Regions from separate parts of the Methylotenera sp. N17 genome, predicted to be linked through region 2. Evidence: predicted binding sites of a transcription regulator. Region 2 holds the regulator's gene; the other holds the start of a gene.

Region 1 (9,836 bases), 530 kb from region 2:
AGTTTTTTGGTTGGTAATTAAGGTGAGCGGTCGTTGTTCAACGCTCATTAAGCTACTGACAATTGAATTAACATCAATTGCTGAGGTACTTGAGACTGTTGCCATAATTATCCATCCTTAATATTTACTGCATCCTATTAAAGCGCACGCTTGCTGTTACGCCGTTTGTCTAATCACCAAGCCTTGTAACTTATCCAGCGTCTTGGTAATCGCCATTACTTCTTCGTTAGGAATCTGTCTTAACACTTTTTGGGTGGCGGTATCGACGACTTTGACGACAATCCGCTCAGATTCCTGATCAATTGAAAACTGAATGGTTTGTAACGCAGGCGCTACATAATCATTCAATTTCTTCACTGCGCCAGTCAATGTTGCTCTATCTAATTCAACAGCAGCTGGTAAAGACTCTTCTGGCTTCGTAACGACTTTTAGGCCACTAGTGGCCTGAACGGTTTGACTTCCTGGAACAGCAGTTAATTTAGCTGTACCGTATGCATCTAAAGAAGATTGGAACATGTTGTACTCCCTATCTTACTGAAAATTCCACAGAGCTTTCGCCCTGTGGAAGTCAATTTACTCAAGTTACGAATTACCCTCTTAACAAGCTCAATACGTTGTTTGGTAGTGAGTTTGCTTGCGCTAACATCGCTGTACCTGCTTGTTGCAAGATTTGACCGCGTGTTAAGTTAGCTGTTTCTGCAGCAAAGTCTGTATCCATGATGCGTGATTTAGCTGCTGATTGGTTCTCTGAAGCCACTTGCAAGTTACCTACCACAGCTTCAAAACGGTTTTGTACCGCACCCAATGTCGCACGTTTAGTATTCGTTGCATCTAACGCTGTATCGATTGCACCTAACGCTGTTGTTGCTGCTGCTGCTGTTGAAACGCTACCTGTAATGGTTGCTGCAGCTACTGCTGATACAGAGATCGTGTCGCCAGAATCAGCACCGATTTGGAATGTAGTTGAACCACCACCAAACACTGCTGTACCGTTAAACTTAGTAGCTGTACCGATACGTGTTACCTCTGCAGCTAGTTCTTGGAACTCAGCATCTAGGTTTGTACGGTCACCAGCAGAGTTACTGCCGTTGGCAGATTGCACTGCCAATTCACGCATACGTTGTAATGCGTCAGTTACTTTACTCAAACCACCTTCAGCAGTTTGTGCGAAAGAAATCGCATCGTTTGCATTACGCATCGCTACGTTCATGCCACGTACTTGTGAGTCCATACGTGTTGCAATCGCCATACCAGCAGCGTCATCTTTCGCGCTGTTTACACGTAAGCCAGAAGACAAACGTTGGATAGATGTATTTAAACCTGATTGTGAAGCGCTCAAGTTACGTTGTGTGTTTAATGAAGCAATGTTTGTATTAATTACTGCAGCCATGATAAATCTCCTAAATAAAATAAAATATTCAAATCACCCTACTGTTCGCTTGGCAACTTTTCATATTGCGTCGCACTTAAATCTATTATCGGTAAGCTTTTGTAAAAGTTTAGGGTAAGAACAAAACTTTTTATGAAACAGTTACTTAACCCACATAACCTCAAACAATTACCGATTAAGCAGACCCGATGAATATGATGTCGGCTATCATTTTCAAAACTTTAGGGTAATACCTTTTTATTTAGGGCTGACTCCTTAAAAAAATACGATATATCAGCATGATAGCGATTATTTTGTGTGGTGAAGGGATTAACAAAGAGACAAAAACCAGCTATCTCTTAAGATAAACTTTGAGGAGAATTAGTGCACAAACGTAGATATGCGAGGCAAAAAAAATGGGGTTTGCATAGCAAACCCCGAGGACTACCTCCCGATAGATCTAAACCAGTTGATTCTTAATCGCGTAATGCGTGATGTCTGAGTTATGACGCAAATGCATTTTTTCTAACAAACGTGTGCGGTACATACTCACTGTTTTTACAGAGAGCGATAATTTTTCGGCAATCTCACTCACAGAGAAGCCCGATGAAATCATGATCATCGTTTGGTATTCGCGGTCTGAAAGTGTCTCGTGCGGATTTTGTGTTTTTTCATCACTGACTTGCTCAGCCAAAATCTCGGCCACTTCTGGCGTAATATATTTTTTGCCTTTGGCTAAGGCGTGAATGGCTGACAATAATTCATTAGATGCGCTGTGTTTACATAAGTAGCCAGAAGCACCTGATTTTAAAGCGCGTACAGCGTATTGATCTTCCATATACATAGACAACATCAATACAGACAGTGAAGGATTATCGCGTTTGATGCATTTCAATGCGTCCATGCCGCTGCGGTCTGGCAGTGAAATATCCAGCAACATCACATCGGCTTCAATCTCACGCGCAAATTTAATCGCTTCAGTCGCATTTTCTGCTTCAGCAACCACTTCAATTTCACCGGTGGTGGATAAGATTTGTTTGATGCCTGATCTTAAAATGGCATGGTCATCTACCACAATCACTCTAATTTTTTTGTTGTTCATACGCACCCCTTAACTGTTAATTACATAACAGCAAATTGCGTGCCAAACAAAAAAATAAGTGTAAATTTTTGATAATTTACCAATAAATCATTGTATTTAAACAGTTAATTAAAATTACAAAATGAAAAAGCCACCCTGTGGGTGGCTAACTAACTATCGAAACTACAAGAGAAGTGATGAATTTATAACGGGGTTTATATCGGCAAAGTGACCTCTACTTTGGTACCGCTACTCGCTTGGTCTACCACGCCAATAGATAAGCTACCATTCAATGCAGACACACGTTCTTGCATACCGCGAAGCCCAAATGAGTTGGTTTTTAGTTTATCCACATCATTGATACCAATACCGTTATCAATCACTCGTAGTGTTACCTCATAGCCCGAGGCTTCTAAGCTCACATTCACTTGTGAGGCTTTGGCATATTTCGCAATATTGGAAAGTGATTCTTGGCAGATTCTAAATAAAGCCATCGATTGCTCTGTGGAAAGCATGATCTCTGCTTGATTAGTGCTAAACACACATTTTAAACCGACTTGTTTTTTAAACTGATTCACCTGCCACTCAACTGCATCGACAATACCAAGGTCTAAAATGCTCGGTCTTAAATTGCCAGAGATACGATGTACCGCTTCAAACGTACGGTTCACAATCGCTTCTAAGTTAGCGGTTTGTTCTAAAGATACGGATTGCTGTGCAGCTATTTGTTGTGCAATGCTGGCCAGGCCCATTTTAATAGCGGTTAGATTACCACCCAAGTCATCATGAATCTCGCGCGCAATGCTAATACGCTCTTGCTCTTTCACTTGATTCATATGGGCAGTCAATTGCTCTAGCTCACGGCGTGACTGTTCAATCTCTAACTTCTCTAATTTACTTTGTGTGATGTTCAGCATAATGCCATCCCACTGCACCACACCATCGCCTAACTGGCTAATAGTGGCACGCAAGTTAATCCATTTGGTATCTTGCCAACCATCAATCCACACCCGCCCTTCCCAATCCAATTTTTCTAGGCTTTGCGCACTGCTGATGAGTTTGGCACGTAAATCTTGGCGGTCGCGGGTATTCATAATAGAAAACAACTGCTGTGCATCAACCTGCAAGTCGTTTGCGGTAAGTCCTAGCAACGCTTCACAGCCGTCACTCACATAACGAAAACTCACTTCGTGATCAGCCGTCATTTGCATTTGGAACACCAAGCCAGGAATATTGGAGACAATGGCTTGGAAACGCGATTCACTCTCGCTGAGTGCCATCACTACTTTTTCGTTAGGGGAGATTTCGCTTTTTGTCACAAGAATATATTCGGTTTGACCTGATTGTATTAGCATAACACGGAGTTGATTTTTATGAACCCCAGCCTCAGGCAGCGGCTGATTGACGCTCAATTCGAACAGTGCTTTTTTGTCACGTTGCTGATTCACATACGTAACCAAAGTTTTTGAACTCACGCCGAGGATTGCTTCTAACTGTTCAGGCTGAATCATTAACTCATCATTGCCGATTCTCTTTTGTGCCTCATCACTCGCATAAAGCAAATTCAGCGTGGTGGCATCCAATACATAAATTTCATCGGTAGGCGCCAATGTGAGTGATTTTAAAATTAACTGTGATTCGACAAGTGCTAACAATTGAATTTCCTTACATCAAAAGTGGTATACATCCGGTGTGTTCCTATTGCGCTTTGGCTAAATCCAGCTCAGTCATCACCTTGTTTTTGCCAGATTTCTTGGCTAAATACATGGCTTGATCGGCACGGTGAATCAGACCCGTTTGATCTTCTTCTACTTTAAACAAGGCAATCCCTGCGCTAAACGTAATCAGCAAGCGCTCGTTATTGCCTAAAAAGTATTCTTTGGTCAGCGTGCGTTGCAAACGTGTCATGGTAATGACAGCCTCGTCAATGTTGGTATCTGGCAACAGAATGACGAACTCTTCACCACCAAGCCGGGTCACAATGTCGGTTGGGCGAATGGTTTTTTTGACGACATTGGCCAGATGTTTCAACGCAACATCTCCCACGTGATGCCCGTAGGTATCATTGAGGTGTTTAAAGTTATCAATATCCAGCAGCGCCAATGTTAATGGGCCACCACCGCGACCAAACCTTGAAATTTCAGTGGTCAGTGCGTCATCCAAACCACGTCTGTTTAATACACCGGTGAGTTGATCCATGCGCACGGCTTCACTCAGCTGTGTCAGTTCTTCTTGCAGTTTTTTGATTTTCTCTTGTGAGCTCTCTGCTTCTTCACGTTGATGCAGCAATGCCTCGCGTGAACGCATGATGTCTGCCTGCATGGTGTGCGTATCGCGCATCAGGCCTTCTAACAACTCATTGATTCTCAAAATATCATCAGTCTCAGAGAGCTTATCAGCGTAGACTTCGATTTTTTCGTGGTAGCTACCACTGGTATCCGCCATATGTTTCAAGCGGTCCACAAATGTAGAAATCATCGTTTTGAAGGAGTTTTTTGCTTCGATTAAACTATGTTTAATCATGCCTTGTTTATAGATGACTTCTTTTAAGCTTTTCTCTGCCGATTGAATCTGCACACGATCTAGCGGACCAGAGATAATGGTTTGCACAGTAGCGACTTGCCCTCTTAGCCATTGATCCTCGGCCACCAACTCACTGATATTGCTGAGTAGCAATTTGAGCAATCTTAATAAATCTTGTTTAATGCCTTCTTCGTTTGCACCAATCAGTTCCACCCTCACCAACAGTGCCCTAAATTGCTTGGCCATAAACTGCCAGTCTTTTAATTTGCGGGCCTTTTCAGTCAACACCGCTAGTTCATAGGCTTCTTCACGCAATTCCGGGTAGCCATCTAAACGTGGAATCAATCCGTGGTTCAATGACTGCTTCAACATGTCTTGTAAAATCTGGAAAGTCTCATGAAACTGTTTAGTTTCATCATTGCCTACGCCGATGACAGCGCTCAATTTATTGTCGATTTTTTGCAGTAATGTCGTGTCAGCTTGATTAGCCTCATCTGGCTCGGTCAATGCTGGCATCGCATTCTCACCAACTGGCTCATTCGCACCCCAGCTGGTCGCTAGATTTTGAATTTTGGTAGACAGCTGAGAGTCGCTACCGTAATTAATTAGCACGCGTTCCAGCGTTTCTCTTTTACGCGCAATATCGGTACTGCTACGGCGCGCATCCCAACCTTTGAGTAAAAGACGAATCGCATCGGGCCATTGTTTGGATTGGGTCACACTGCTGTCCATACCTTCATTCAACACATCGGCTAGCCCGGACCAGTTATCCTGCTTCAATAGCTTTTCCCAGCGGTTGATCCAATTGGCTTGCTCTGTGCTCTGATTTGGCAATTGCTTCAATGCTTTTTTAATCGCACTGTTTAAGGTTTCTTTTTGCGGAACACCCGCAATCTCATTGTAAATAAGCTCGTAATTATTGGGCGTAGGCTCAACGCGGCGCATTGCCATTTGCTTAATGGTCTCACGTGCGATATCGGGTGCCGATACAATTTTTTTGGGTTGAGGCGTTGCCATAATAATTCTGAGATTTCCTAAATGGACAATTGTCGTCATAGCATTTTGGCCCGATGTGCATGATTTTGAATGCTTGAAAAAGCACACTTAAGCCCTCTAATTGCTAAAATTAGCGCAGTTTATTAACAAGATTGGCTGGCCTCATCTGTGAGTGATAAGACAAGTGAGAGAAAAATTGCCAAGCGAAGTGAAGTTGAACGAAGGAAAGTATTGTAAAATACTGTTTGGCGGGCCTCCCCGCATTGTAAAGTAGCCAACCTGGTCAGATGCGGAAGCAAGCAGCCACAACTATTGAGCAAGTGCCGGGGGTTTGGCTCGCCTCCTCCACTTGTATGGAAGATAACGTTGTTTGATTGGATCGTTCACATGCATGCCAAACGTTTAGCACTTTTTCATGCCGGACACATCATCTAGTCATCAAGTGTTGGCATGTTACGCACCCATGTATCATTTAACGTATTGACGCAAAGGCCACTAGATGTCTTATCAAGTACTCGCACGTAAGTGGCGTCCCAAATCATTTAATACCTTAGTCGGGCAAGAGCATGTCGTGCGCGCGCTTACCAATGCGCTAGAGCAACAACGCTTGCATCATGCATATTTGTTTACCGGCACACGCGGTGTAGGCAAAACAACCATTGCGCGTATTTTGGCCAAATCCCTTAACTGTGAGCAAGGCATTACCGCTACGCCATGTGGCGTATGCAATGCCTGTACAGAGATTGATAAAGGCCGCTTTATTGATTTGATTGAGGTAGATGCTGCCAGCAACACACAAGTAGATGCCATGCGCGAGCTCCTTGAGAACGCACAATACGCGCCAACGGCAGGCCGCTTTAAAGTCTATATCATCGATGAAGTGCACATGCTTTCTAAGAGCGCATTTAATGCCATGCTGAAGACCCTGGAAGAACCGCCGGCACATGTGAAGTTTATTTTGGCCACGACTGACCCACAAAAAGTGCCGGTAACGGTACTCTCACGCTGCCTGCAGTTTAACTTGCGTCAAATGGCAAGCACCACGATTACAGAACATCTCACGCAAATTTTGCAACAAGAGCAGATTGGGTTTGAAGCCAGCGCTATTCATTTAATTGCGCGTGCCGCTGCCGGCAGCATGCGTGATGCGCTCTCGCTCACAGACCAAGCCATTGCTTATGGCAACCAAACCGTGAATGAAGCAGAAGTACGCAGCATGCTGGGCGCAATTGACCAAAGTTATCTATATGAGATTTTGCAGGCACTGCTTGCGAATGACAGCGCTGCGCTGATTGCCAAAGCAAAAGTCATGGACACCCGTAGCATCTCATTTGAAGCGGCACTGGGCGATCTATCGGGCATACTGCATCAAATTGCCATTGCTAAAACCTGTCCGGAAACCATTGCCAATGATTTGCCAGAGCGTGCTGCACTCTTGCAGTTAGCCGAGACCATTTCTGCTGAAACCCTGCAGCTTTACTACCAAATCAGCATTCTGGGGCGCCGTGATATCGGGTTAGCGCCCGATGAGTATGCAGGCTTCACCATGACCCTGCTGCGTATGTTGGCCTTTACGCCACAAGAAAAACTATCAGATTCTGGCGAGCCAGAACGCAAAGCCGTTACCAACACTACTAATGTCTCCGCCAACTTAGGCGATCAGCGTAAAGCCGTGCCAGAAGTAGCCCCTACCGCACCGCAAATAGCATCTAGCACAACGGAATTAACATCGCCTCAACCCGTTATTAGCAGGCCAATAGCACCAGAACCGACGTTGGCCGATGCACAACAAGAGTCAAACGAGCGCAGCTTTAACGGAGATTGGCGTACGCTAGTAGAACAGCGGCTCAAACTAGGCTTGGCACGTGCATTGGCACAAAACTGCGAAATGGTCACTTATGACGAGCACAGCATTACGCTTAAAGTGGCTGAAACGCACAAGCATTTAGCGAGTCCAAACTATCAAGACAAACTAAGCGATGCGATACATCAACACTTTGGGCGTAAAATCAAATTACAGTTTGAAATCGGCAGCGAGGCCAATACCCCTGCCAAGCAAATAGCGATTGAAAAAGCGACGATTCAATCGAATGCCGAAACCGCTATTTTGCAGGATCATTTTGTGCAATCCTTGATGAGCGATTTTGGCGCCACGATTATTCCTAACTCAATTAAACCTGTTCAATAATTCATTTAATAAAGGAGCATTCAAATGATGAAAGGCGGCATGGGCAACATGATGAAGCAAGCCCAGCAAATGCAAGCAAACATGCAAAAGGCGCAGGCAGAACTTGCCACAACTGAAGTGGAAGGCTCTGCAAGCAACGGCATGGTTAAAATTACCATGACCTGTAGCCACGATGTCAAGCGTGTGGTGATTGATGATGCAGTGATGGATGACAAAGAAACATTAGAAGACTTAGTACTGCTGGCATTAAAAGATGCAAAAGCAAAAGTAGAAGCCACCTCCAGCGCGCGCATGAGTGCAGTCATGCCAGCCGGCTTTAAAATGCCTTTCTAATTTAACCCACATTACCTTGTGAAAAATCCACCCGCCCTTGAGCAATTGATCGAAGCCCTGCGTTGCCTGCCAGGCGTAGGGCCAAAATCTGCATTACGCATGGCTTACCATCTGATGCAACGTGATCGAAAAGGTGCAGGACAGCTTGCGTATTCCATGCAGCACGCACTAGATACGATTGGCCATTGCCAACTATGTAATAACTTTAGTGAACAAGCCGTTTGTGCATTGTGTAACGCTGAGCAGCGCGAGCCTAGTATGTTATGCGTGGTGGAAATGCCTACGGATTTAATGATGCTGGAACAAACACAATCTTACGCGGGGATGTACTTTGTGCTGATGGGTCGCTTGTCGCCAATTGATGGCATTGGCCCGAAAGAAATTCACTTAGACAAACTCATTAAGCGCGTGCAAGACGGCGTCATCCAAGAAGTGATTCTAGCGACCAATTACACTAGCGAAGGTGAAGCCACCGCTCACTATATCAGCGAAATGGTGAAAGCCCGCGGTATTGCCGTAAGCCGCATCGCACGGGGTTTACCTATGGGCGGCGAAATAGAGTATGTAGATAGTGGCACGCTCTCCACCGCGCTAATTGAGCGAAAAGTCGTTGCTTAATGATAATCTTTACTCTAAATGCATTGATTGGCCCAACGAATTTCCAGCTGATTTTATAGCTTAAATTTCTAGCTCAAATAAAATCCAACAATTCTTCAGGCTGATGAATCATGACATCAGCCCCCCAAGCTTCAGGCCTATCACCGGCATCCAAATAGCCAAATAACGCAACGACTGTCTGCATGCCTGCGGCTTTTCCTGCTTGTATATCACGCTCTGCATCGCCCACATATATACAATTTGCAGGGTCCACAGCAATCTGTTCACATGCCATCAACAAAGTGGCCGGGGATGGCTTAGGCTGTGGCGCATCGTCACCACTCACCACGCAAGCAGCTTGCACATGCAAGCCCATGCTTGCCACCAGTGGCTGCGTAAAGCGTTTAGGCTTATTGGTCACAATGCCCCATGGAATTTGGCTTACATCTAACGCAGTCAGCACGGTTTGCATACCCGCAAACAACTTGGGTTGCCGAGTAAACACTTGGTCATACAAATGCAAATACTCATCACGCAATACAATAAAATTAGGATCTTCTGGCGTCACACCAAACCCCAATCCCAATAAACCACGCGAGCCATGTGACGCAAATGGACGAATCTCATCATCGGTTAATGTTGGCCTGCCGTGACGCGTCAATTGCAAATTCAGTGCGTAGCCCAAATCTGGCGCAGTATCTACCAGCGTGCCATCCAGATCGAAAAAAATGGCTTGTATAGAACTCACG
Region 2 (9,836 bases):
ACTCTTATCGTTCGCACTCGTACAAAAAGTGCTGCAAAACTTACTGACAGAAGGTGTGCATATCCGTGACATGCGTACTATTTTGGAAACGCTGTCCGAGCATGCAATCCAAACACAAGATGCTGGCGATTTGACTGCGCTAGTACGCGTGAAATTGGGTCGCGCCATTGTGCAAGACTTGTTCCCAATTGGTAACGAAGTGACTGCCATGACGTTAGACGGCAACCTAGAGCGTATTTTATTGCAAGCCTTACAAAACAATGCAGCCAACAATACATCTATAGAGCCAGGCATTGCCGAAGCCTTAGCCAGACAAGCCGAGACTGCCTCTAAACAACACGAACAAATGGGCTTAACGCCTGTGTTATTAGTGCCAGCGCCATTACGCGCAGCACTTGCAAAATTTTTACGCCGTTCCGTTCCACATCTTCGCGTGTTGTCACACGAAGAATTACCAGATTCAAAAACCATTCGCGTCACTAGTCTTATTGGAGGTCAAGCATGAACATTAAACGATTTTTCGGAAAAAACTCACGCGAAGCGTTGAGCATGGTACGTAAAGCCTTAGGCGAAGACGCGGTAATTATTTCTAACCGTGCCAGCAATGGTGGCAATGAGATTCTTGCAGTCAGCGAGGCAGACATGCACGCGATGGCTAACCAGTTCAGCCCACTCAGCGCAGATATGCTGGATAGCCCGACCATGCAGCTCCCACAAGAAACGTTTGAAGATGAAGAGGAAGAGGATTACGCGGATGCGCCTACCCTGCTTTCCATTCTCAATCAAAACAAACGTGCTGTGAAAGCACCAGAGTTTGTGCCAGAAAAACCCAAAGCAGTAATGCCGGCAGCCAAAGTTTCGCCTAGACAAGAAACTTCACCTAGACGCGCACCTATCGCACAACCCAGTTTTGATATGCAAGCAAATGACGATATGAGTGGCTTGTCTCACCAAGAGTTAAGTCAACAATTTAGCATGATGTTGAATGAAATGCGTGGCATGCGTAGCCGTGTGGAAACACAGTTAACGGCCATGGCATGGAACAACAATCTGCAACACAACCCGGTGAAAGCCAAAATATTGAGCACTTTATTAGCCGCTAACTTTAGCGCATCACTTTCTAGACAGTTGGCAGAAAAATTGCCGAATAGCCTAGAAATGAACCGCGCATTGGCTTGGATCAAAGGTGCATTGGCCAGAAATCTGGATACGATTAAAGACGAAAGCGAATTATTAGACCAAGGCGGCGTATTTGCTTTGGTAGGCCCAACTGGCGTGGGTAAAACCACTACTACGGCTAAATTGGCAGCGCGTTATGTCATGAAGCATGGCACACAAAACTTAGGCCTCATCACTACAGATGGCTACAGGATTGGTGGTCATGAGCAACTGCGTATCTACGGCAAGATTTTAGGCGTGATGGTCTATGCAGTGAAAGATGAAGCCGATTTGAAAATCGCCTTGAATGAACTCAAACACAAACACTGCATTTTGGTGGATACCGTAGGTGTGAGCCAACGTGACCGCATGGTGACAGAACAAATCGCCATGCTTTCTAAAATGAATGTGAATATCAAAAAATTGCTGTGCCTGAACGCTACTTGCACCGGTGAAACATTAACTGATGTGATCCGTGCCTATAAAGGCCGCGCGTTGGATGGCTGCATTATCACTAAATTGGATGAAGCCGCGACCATTGGCAATACCTTAGACGTCATCATCCGCGAGAAATTAAAACTGTACTACACCACGCACGGTCAACGCGTGCCAGAAGACATGCAAGTGGCCAACAAAGTAGAGTTGATTTCTAGAGCATTGACATTGAATTCGACCAGCTGGCCTTTCCAATACTTGGAAGAAGAATTGCCATTTGTGGTGGCCAATGTAGATAACTACGCAGATTACGTGAAAGCGACGGAGGTGAACCATGCTTAATGTGCCACAAGACCAAGCGGCTGGCTTACGTAGGATCATGGCGGCGCCTGCGCCACGTATTATTTCTATTATCTCGGCTGCCGCTACGCAAGATAAATCTCGTCTGATGACGAATCTTGCAGCATCGATCAGCGACCAAGGCAATAAGACATTAGTCATCCATGCCTCTAAAGAGTCTTCTGAGACTTATTATGGCATTAACGCCCTACCTACTTTGGTGGATACTGCCGGTAAAAAAATGGGATTAAACAAAGCCATTCATTTATCGCAACATGGTTTCTCCATTGCCAAAATGATGCAGAAAAGCCAATTGGATCAGATGTTGAATCACACCATGAGCGAATACTTAACCCAAGTATTTCATACCTTGGCCGATCAGTACGAGATTTTATTGGTAGACGCTTCACTCAATAAGGCTCATTTACTACCCATTAGTTTGCTCAACGATGGCGAAATTATTATCCAGCTCACGCGTCAGCCAGAATCGATTAAAGATGCGTATGCCATGATTAAAAAGGTCTACAGTCAATTAGGCCGTCGTCACTTTGGCATCATTGTGGACGATGCTACTGAACAGCAAGCCAAAGTGGTGTTTAACAATATTTCATCTGTGGCTAAACGCTATATGCGCATTGATTTAGAGTATTTTGGTGCGATTCCCAAAGATGATCACATAAGCAAAGCCTCGCAATTAGGCCGATCTGTCATCGATGCATTTCCATTGGCAACCGCCTCTAACGCGTTTAAGAAAATGGCACTTAAATTAGATTATAAGCACGCTACTCCTGCAGATTTTACGCCTGCACAATTTGCCTGAATTTAGGCCAGAGGTTATTTATGTATACAGTTACTGGTAAACACGATCAAAAAAGTGAAATGCTGACCAAGCATGCCACCATGGTGAAAAAACTCGCCTATCAACTCAAGGCAAAACTACCGCCCAGTGTTGAGCTAGACGATTTAATACAGGCTGGCATGATAGGACTGCTGGATGCGATTAACCGTTATGAAGACACGCATGGCGCGCAATTTGAAACGTATGCCGCCCAGCGTATCCGTGGTTCTATGTTAGATGAGTTGCGTAGCGCAGATTGGCTACCGCGTAGCATTCGCAAGAATATGCGTGATATTGAAGCAGCTATCCATCAGTTGGAACAACAACTTGGCAGAGCACCTTCAGAAAACGAGATTGCTAAAAAGTTGGATGTCTCGCTCAATGATTACTACGAAACACTGGGCGATTGCCAAGGCCATCAACTGGTGTATTACGAAGACTTTCATGATGATGAAAGTGGTGGTGAGCACTTTTTAGACCGCTATGTAGACGACGAGAACAGCGACCCGATCAAAGGCCTGCTGGAAAGTGATTTCCGTGATGCGCTCATTGAATCGATTGAAGCGTTGCCCGAGCGTGAAAAAATATTGATGGGACTTTACTACGAGCAAGAGCTCAACCTCAAAGAGATTGGTGCCGTCATGAACGTATCCGAATCCCGCGTATGTCAATTACATAGCCAAGCGGTTGGCCGCTTACGTGCACATTTGAAAGAAAGAGCATGGACTGGGGTAGTTTAGCTGGCCTAGCCATTGCCCTGCTCGCACTGGTTGTTGGCCAAGCGGTAGAGGGTGGGCAAATTGCCTCATTGGTACAGCCAGCTGCGCTGCTGATTGTGCTATTTGGCACTTGCGGCGCAGTATTGCTGCAAACCAATTATGCAAGCTTTATAGAAGGCGTAGTGATGGCGAAACATGTATTTATCACGCCACATGATGATCGCCGTGAGTTGGCTGCACGCATCAGCGCTTGGGCCACATATGCACGTAAAGAAGGCATTTTTATGTTGGAAAGTTATTTAGGCCGCGAAACTGATCTGTTCATTCGCAAAGGCTTACAACTGATGATCGACGGTACACCGCCTGACCGTATTCGTGAGATTTGTGCGATTGATATCCATTTTTATGAACTCAAACAACGCAATGCCGCCAAAATTTGGAGTGCAGCGGGTGGCTACGCGCCCACCATTGGCATTTTAGGTGCAGTAATTGGCTTAATCCATGTGATGGAAAATTTATCTGACCCCAGCAAATTGGGCAGTGGTATCGCAGTTGCCTTTGTCGCCACCATTTATGGCGTAGGCTTTGCTAACTTAGTGTTTTTACCCATCGCCAGCAAGCTTAAAGCCTTGATTACGCACGAGATGATGCGCCGAGAAATGCTACTGAATGCCTGGGTATCGATTGCACGCGGCGACCATCCGAAAATTGTGGAAGAGCGTTTGCAGTCTTACTTACACTGATGTGACGAATCATGATTAGAAGAAAACCACTGGACGATGATGACGATAACCCAGACCGCTGGTTAGTATCGTATGCAGACTTTATTACCCTGCTGTTTGCCTTTTTTGTGGTGATGTATGCCATTTCATCCGTGAATCTCAGCAAATACAATGCGCTGACTAACGCCATAGATACTGCATTTAGCGGCGATAGCGCACCAACAGTGCCACAGCAAAAAAAAATAGACGTAAAACCGCAACCGGAAAAATCGCTGATTAAACCATTACCACTGAGTTATTTGTATCAAGAGAAATCGAAACGTGAGCGTGAAAACATGGCTAAGTTAGGCGTTGATCTTTCTAACAAGCTTGCACTGATGATACAGGATGGTAAAGTACAAGTGATGCAAAATAACCGTGGCGTGCGCATCGATATTAACGATAGCGTATTGTTTAACTCTGGCTCCGCAGACCTTGCAGATTCTGCTGTGGAAATCATCAACGAAATCGCAGTGATTTTGAACGCCAACCAACGCTTGATTCAGGTAGAAGGCCACACTGACGATACGCCGATACATACACACCAGTTTTACTCCAACTGGGAGCTCTCCGCAGTACGTGCCAGTACAGTAGTACGCATGCTAAATGCAGCAGGCGTAGTAGAAACGCGTTTAAGCGCACTAGGCTACGGCGCCACCCAACCTATTAGCAGTAGTGACACCGAGTTTGGTCGGGCAAAGAACCGTCGCGTATCGATCATGATTTTGTATGAGACAAAAAACGAATTGCAAGATACGCTAGAAATTAAACCTCAAGAAATTAAACCTCAAGAAGTCAAACTGCAAGAAATCACACCACAAGTGCCATAACTGGCCTGCGTATTATTGTTTACTCAGCTTTAAAATTGCATTGAATTGCTCAATGGGCAATGGCTTACCAAAAAAGTAACCTTGGTAACGACGGCACCCATTGGTAAGCAAGAGTTCGCGCTGCTCATGGGTTTCTACCCCTTCCGCAATCACGCCGATGTACATACTTTGCGCCATGGCAATGATCGTACGCACAATCGTCCTATCGTGGCTATCTGTCACAATATCGCGCACAAAAGACTGGTCTATCTTAAGCTGATAGAGCGGTAACCGTTTTAAATATTGCAGCGATGAATAACCCGTACCAAAATCATCTAGCGAGAACTGCACGCCAACCTGCCCCAGCGCATTCATGTACTCTACGGTTTCTTCTACATTTTCCAACAACATGCTTTCTGTCAGCTCTAAGCGCAAATGCATCGCATCAATGCCATGTTTTTGTATGCTGGCTTTCACTTGCTGCACAAAATCCACTTGTCTAAACTGCTTGGCACTAATATTCACAGACAAAGTCAGCTCACGGGTATTGGGATCCGCCTGCCATGCTTTGATTTGTGCACAAGCGGTATCTAGCACCCATGTACCAATCGGGATAATCAAACCACTTTCTTCCGCCAGAGGAATAAACTCGGCCGGCGAAATCATGCCGCGCTCTGGGTGTAGCCAGCGAATGAGCGCTTCCGCACCAAATGGCTGTCCTAAATGATCGACTTGCACTTGGTAGTAGAGTTTGAGCTGGCATTCGTTGATGGCTTTTCTCAGCTCTGTTTCTAAACCCACCAATGCTGTGATGTTGGCTTGCATTTTAGGGTCAAAGAACCTAAAGGTATTGCGCCCTGCTTTTTTGGCCTGGAACATGGCAATATCAGATTGTTGCAACACATCCTCTGCATCCATTTTCTGCTGCCCAAACAGGGTAATGCCCACACTGGCGCTGCTATGATGTTTTTGCTTGGCAATCGTGAATGGTTTGTTCAGTACTTTTAAAATACGATCTGCGACAATTTCTACTTGCTTGGCCGCCTCAATCAACTCACTACTTAGGTTTTCGACCAGCACAACAAACTCATCGCCACCTACGCGTGCAATCGTATCGGCAGCTTGCAGATTGGCTCTTAAGCGATTGGCCACCTCTACTAACAGCATATCGCCTATATCATGGCCGCGTGAATCGTTCACCGTTTTAAACTGGTCTAAATCCAGATACATCAGCGCACTATTGGCCCCAGATTCAAGATTCATCGCCATGGAACGCTTGAGTTGCTCAAATAAGAATCTGCGATTGGGCAAGCCGGTGACGTCGTCATAATAGGCTAAGTGCGCAATCTTAGAAATGGATTCGCTACGCTCTAAGGCGATGCTGATCAGGCGCGCGGACTGCTCAATCAATATCATGTCGTACTCATCCGGCGCATGCGCCTCATGGTGATAAATGCCAAAGGCACCCAGCACATTGCCTTTTGCCCCAATAATGGGCTCCGCCCAACTGGAACCAATGCCATATTTCTGGGCAATTTCTCGGTTCTTAGTCCAGTAAGGATGCGTCATCACATCCTCTACAATCACCCGTTTTTTAATAAATGCCGCCGTACCAATCGAGCCCATTCCCATGCCGATTTTCATGCCTTCTAGTGCATCCACAAAGCCTTCTGGCAAACTTAGGGCAGATACTACTGTCAGTTGCTTTCCATTCTCCGCAAGCATGGCAATCAAACAAAACATAGAGGGATTGAGCTGTTCAATACCCGCTACAATACTATCTAAAAGCACTTGCAGGTTTTCTTCGCGCACCACCAGTTCCAGCATGCGACTTCTAAATTGCTCGTAATTTGATATCCGCCGACGGTTAGAAATATCTCTGGCAAAACCCACTGTACCCACGACTTTGTCTTCTACAATGACTGGCGATTTGTAAGCTTCAAACCATAAACGATTACCTTCCACCTCTATAATTGCATCCAGCGTCTTGGGCTCACGGCTAATCATGACCGCTTTGTCCTGAGATCTATAAGAATCAGCCAAATCAGGCGGCCAAAAATCTGAATCGGTTTTGCCAATCACCTGCTCTAAAGTATCGGCACCGCATGCATGCAAAAACGCCTCATTCACGGTTAAGAATCGACTATCTTTGTCTTTTAACCAGACCATGAATGGGAAATTATCCAACAAAGAACGTTGATACGCTTCTTTCTGCCTCAGCTCAAAATCGGCCTGCTTGCTGGCGGTAATATCAAACAACGTCATTCTGACCATCGCATGGTCTTCAGTCACATGCGTACGTACGCATGTAAGTTTTACATCAACATGTGTCCCAGTTTCTTCGTCTGCTAACCCAATCTCAAATGCCAGCTCTGCGCCCTCTTGCAACGCTTTTAATGCAGCAAACTGTGATTGCCAATACTTTTTATCTTGCTGCGCGACATAACGTGCAAAGCGCTCTTTACCTAGTTCTTTGCGCTTAATACCAAGAATAGACCTAGCTTTCCAATTGGCTTCTGACACCATGCCTTGCTCATTGACTGTTAAATAGCCAATCGGGGCAAACTCGTACAAATCCACATAACGCTCACTAGACTCCAATAATGCATGCTGGGTTTTACGCAGTTTCTCTTGTTCTTGTTTACGTTCAGTAATAATGTCAAATACACCCAGTAGGCCAATAATCTCATTACGCGCATTGCTGAGTGGCACTTTGGACTTCAGTGCCCAATCATGTTTGCCTTGGCCATTGGTGACTTCTTCCTCGTAAAACAACTTAGGCACACCCGCGGCCATAATCGCAGCATCATCCTGCCTAAATTTTTCGGCATGCGCTGACGGAAAAAAGTCCTCATCACTTTTCCCATAAATTTCAGAAGGGTCGCTTAAGCCCATTTCTAAGGCAAATGCTTTGTTGCAGCCTAAATAACGTGAATGTTTGTCTTTCCAAAAAATTCTCGATGGCGCAGCATCAATCACGGTAACCAATAAATAACGAGACTCTTCAATGGCATTGTGCAGTGCGTTTTGTTCTGTAATGTCTCGGATCACACACACAAAATTGCTGGCTGCATTATATTCATCCAGCACCGGCGTGATGGTGAGCTCGTTCAGGAACGGGTTTCCCTCTTTGTGATAGCTGATGACTTCCCCAGAGAAAGAGAGATTCTGTGTAAGTAGTTGCTGAATTTCTAATAAGGCATCAGCATTGGTATGCGCCGAGTATAAAAAATCCAAATGCTGCTCTTGCAAATCACTCAGCAAGTAACCAGTGATTCTAGTAAACGCATCATTGACCGCTACAATTTTCCGGTTAGCATCGGCCACCAATACACCCTGAGAGATGGCACGGAAAGCATAGGCATCAATCCGCAGCTTCTCTTGTGTTTTTTTCTGTTCGGTCACATCGCGCACCAACACAACATAGGTGTGCGCATCATCGTCTTTTACATTATTTACCACAGACAACTCAAACCAGCGTTTACCTTGCAAAATCTCCAAACTAAAATGCTTATCTTGAGAGCGTCCGTGCTGCTTAGCTTCTTGTATGGCGGCTAAAATCGCTTCACAAGCCTGCGATGGCAGAAACTCATGAATGGGTTCGCCCATAAAAGCATTTGGCGAAGCGGCCAACAGCTCTTGCGAGGCCGAATGCACCAATAGGCAAATGCCATGCTCATCGGATTCAAACAACAAATCCGGAATGGAACCCAGTTTTGCGTGTAATGCAATGCCACCCATGATGGCCGCTTCTTTTAGCTGTTTATTCTCGGTAATATCTTTGATATAACCGGTCCACAATATACTGCCATCCGGCTCTAACTCAGGCGTAGAGTTGCCAAACAGCCAACGTACCCTGCCATCTGGCAAATGCACACGGAACTCGCACTGCCAAGCAGACAACTGTTGTGCAGATTGGCGGCCAGCTAATATAAAGCGATCGTAATCACGTGGGTCAATGCGCGTAAGCAATGCGCTGGCATCGTCTTTCACATCGTCAGGGTTAAGCGCAAACAGCTCTTTGATTTGTGGACTGGAGAATGGAATACTGGTGGATTTATCAGACTTCATCCGAAATTGATAAATCATACCTTGTAAGTGCAGGGTGATTTTTGAAAGCAGGTCTAAAGCGTGTTTGCCAGCTTTATCCACAGATGGGTCAGTAGGTTCCATATTCAACTTTCAATCTAATCAAGTCAAACGGATTTCTACTTGCTGCAATTGATAAGCCTACTTGTGTCAAGCCCATTTAATCTAGAAAACCACACGTATGTTCAAAAGCAACGATGTTCAACTTATTGTTTTTATTGTATAAACATACACTTATTGATGTATATTTATGGAGTAGATTTAAAGCAGAATGATGCTAACATTCTTGATGGTTGTCAATTGATTTGTAAAACTTTATTAAACAACGAGTGAGCTGCGCAGATAATGCTGTGATTTAGCTTGACCGTTTTTACCGTAGGTATCTGTGCGTACAGATTCGCCTTGTAAATGGCCTAACACCTGTTGATTGCGATTGAAATGTTTATTGATGAGTACGCCGTTTAATCGATTCAATTCTTTTGCTTGCACTAAAGCCTTCTGAAAAGTTTCCCAAGCGCGGTTCAATATTGGCTTGGCTTGCGCTTTTAGCCATTGTGCCATGCCTTTTTCATTCGCTTCGTAGCCTTGCTGTGCCAATGCATCATAGCGATTCTTAGCTGCAACGCTCAACTGCTGCAACAGCACCAAACGTTTATCAATCAGTTGTTCGATTGCATCAATGTCAGAC

The links. Region 2 encodes FliA, which starts transcription of late flagellar genes. Its sites were predicted from a motif close to CTAAAGTTNNCNNAAANNNTGCCGATANNA; they were not measured.
Region 1: a site for FliA is predicted at 1,474-1,503, ahead of FG11_RS03570 (flagellin N-terminal helical domain-containing protein). Genes of this name have one in related genera too.

What each region holds. Positions count from the first base shown of each region.
Region 1 is NZ_JUGE01000001.1:733,890-743,725, reverse strand. Features, by position in the region: gene fliD (flagellar filament capping protein FliD) at 1-105, opposite strand, end outside; gene FG11_RS03575 (flagellar protein FlaG) at 157-516, opposite strand; gene FG11_RS03570 (flagellin N-terminal helical domain-containing protein) at 590-1,390, opposite strand; gene FG11_RS03565 (response regulator) at 1,830-2,471, opposite strand; gene FG11_RS03560 (PAS domain-containing sensor histidine kinase) at 2,666-4,105, opposite strand; gene FG11_RS03555 (GGDEF domain-containing protein) at 4,149-5,990, opposite strand; RNA gene ffs (signal recognition particle sRNA small type) at 6,217-6,313, shown strand; gene dnaX (DNA polymerase III subunit gamma/tau) at 6,469-8,157, shown strand; gene FG11_RS03545 (YbaB/EbfC family nucleoid-associated protein) at 8,182-8,490, shown strand; gene recR (recombination mediator RecR) at 8,509-9,108, shown strand; gene FG11_RS03535 (HAD family hydrolase) at 9,182-9,835, opposite strand; gene ubiG (bifunctional 2-polyprenyl-6-hydroxyphenol methylase/3-demethylubiquinol 3-O-methyltransferase UbiG) at 9,832-9,836, opposite strand, start outside.
Region 2 is NZ_JUGE01000001.1:1,266,540-1,276,375, forward strand. Features, by position in the region: gene flhA (flagellar biosynthesis protein FlhA) at 1-505, shown strand, start outside; gene flhF (flagellar biosynthesis protein FlhF) at 502-1,935, shown strand; gene FG11_RS06075 (MinD/ParA family ATP-binding protein) at 1,928-2,752, shown strand; gene FG11_RS06080 (RNA polymerase sigma factor FliA) at 2,773-3,510, shown strand; gene FG11_RS06085 (flagellar motor protein) at 3,492-4,232, shown strand; gene motD (flagellar motor protein MotD) at 4,244-5,080, shown strand; gene FG11_RS13250 (EAL domain-containing protein) at 5,093-9,232, opposite strand; gene FG11_RS06100 (flagella synthesis protein FlgN) at 9,467-9,836, opposite strand, start outside.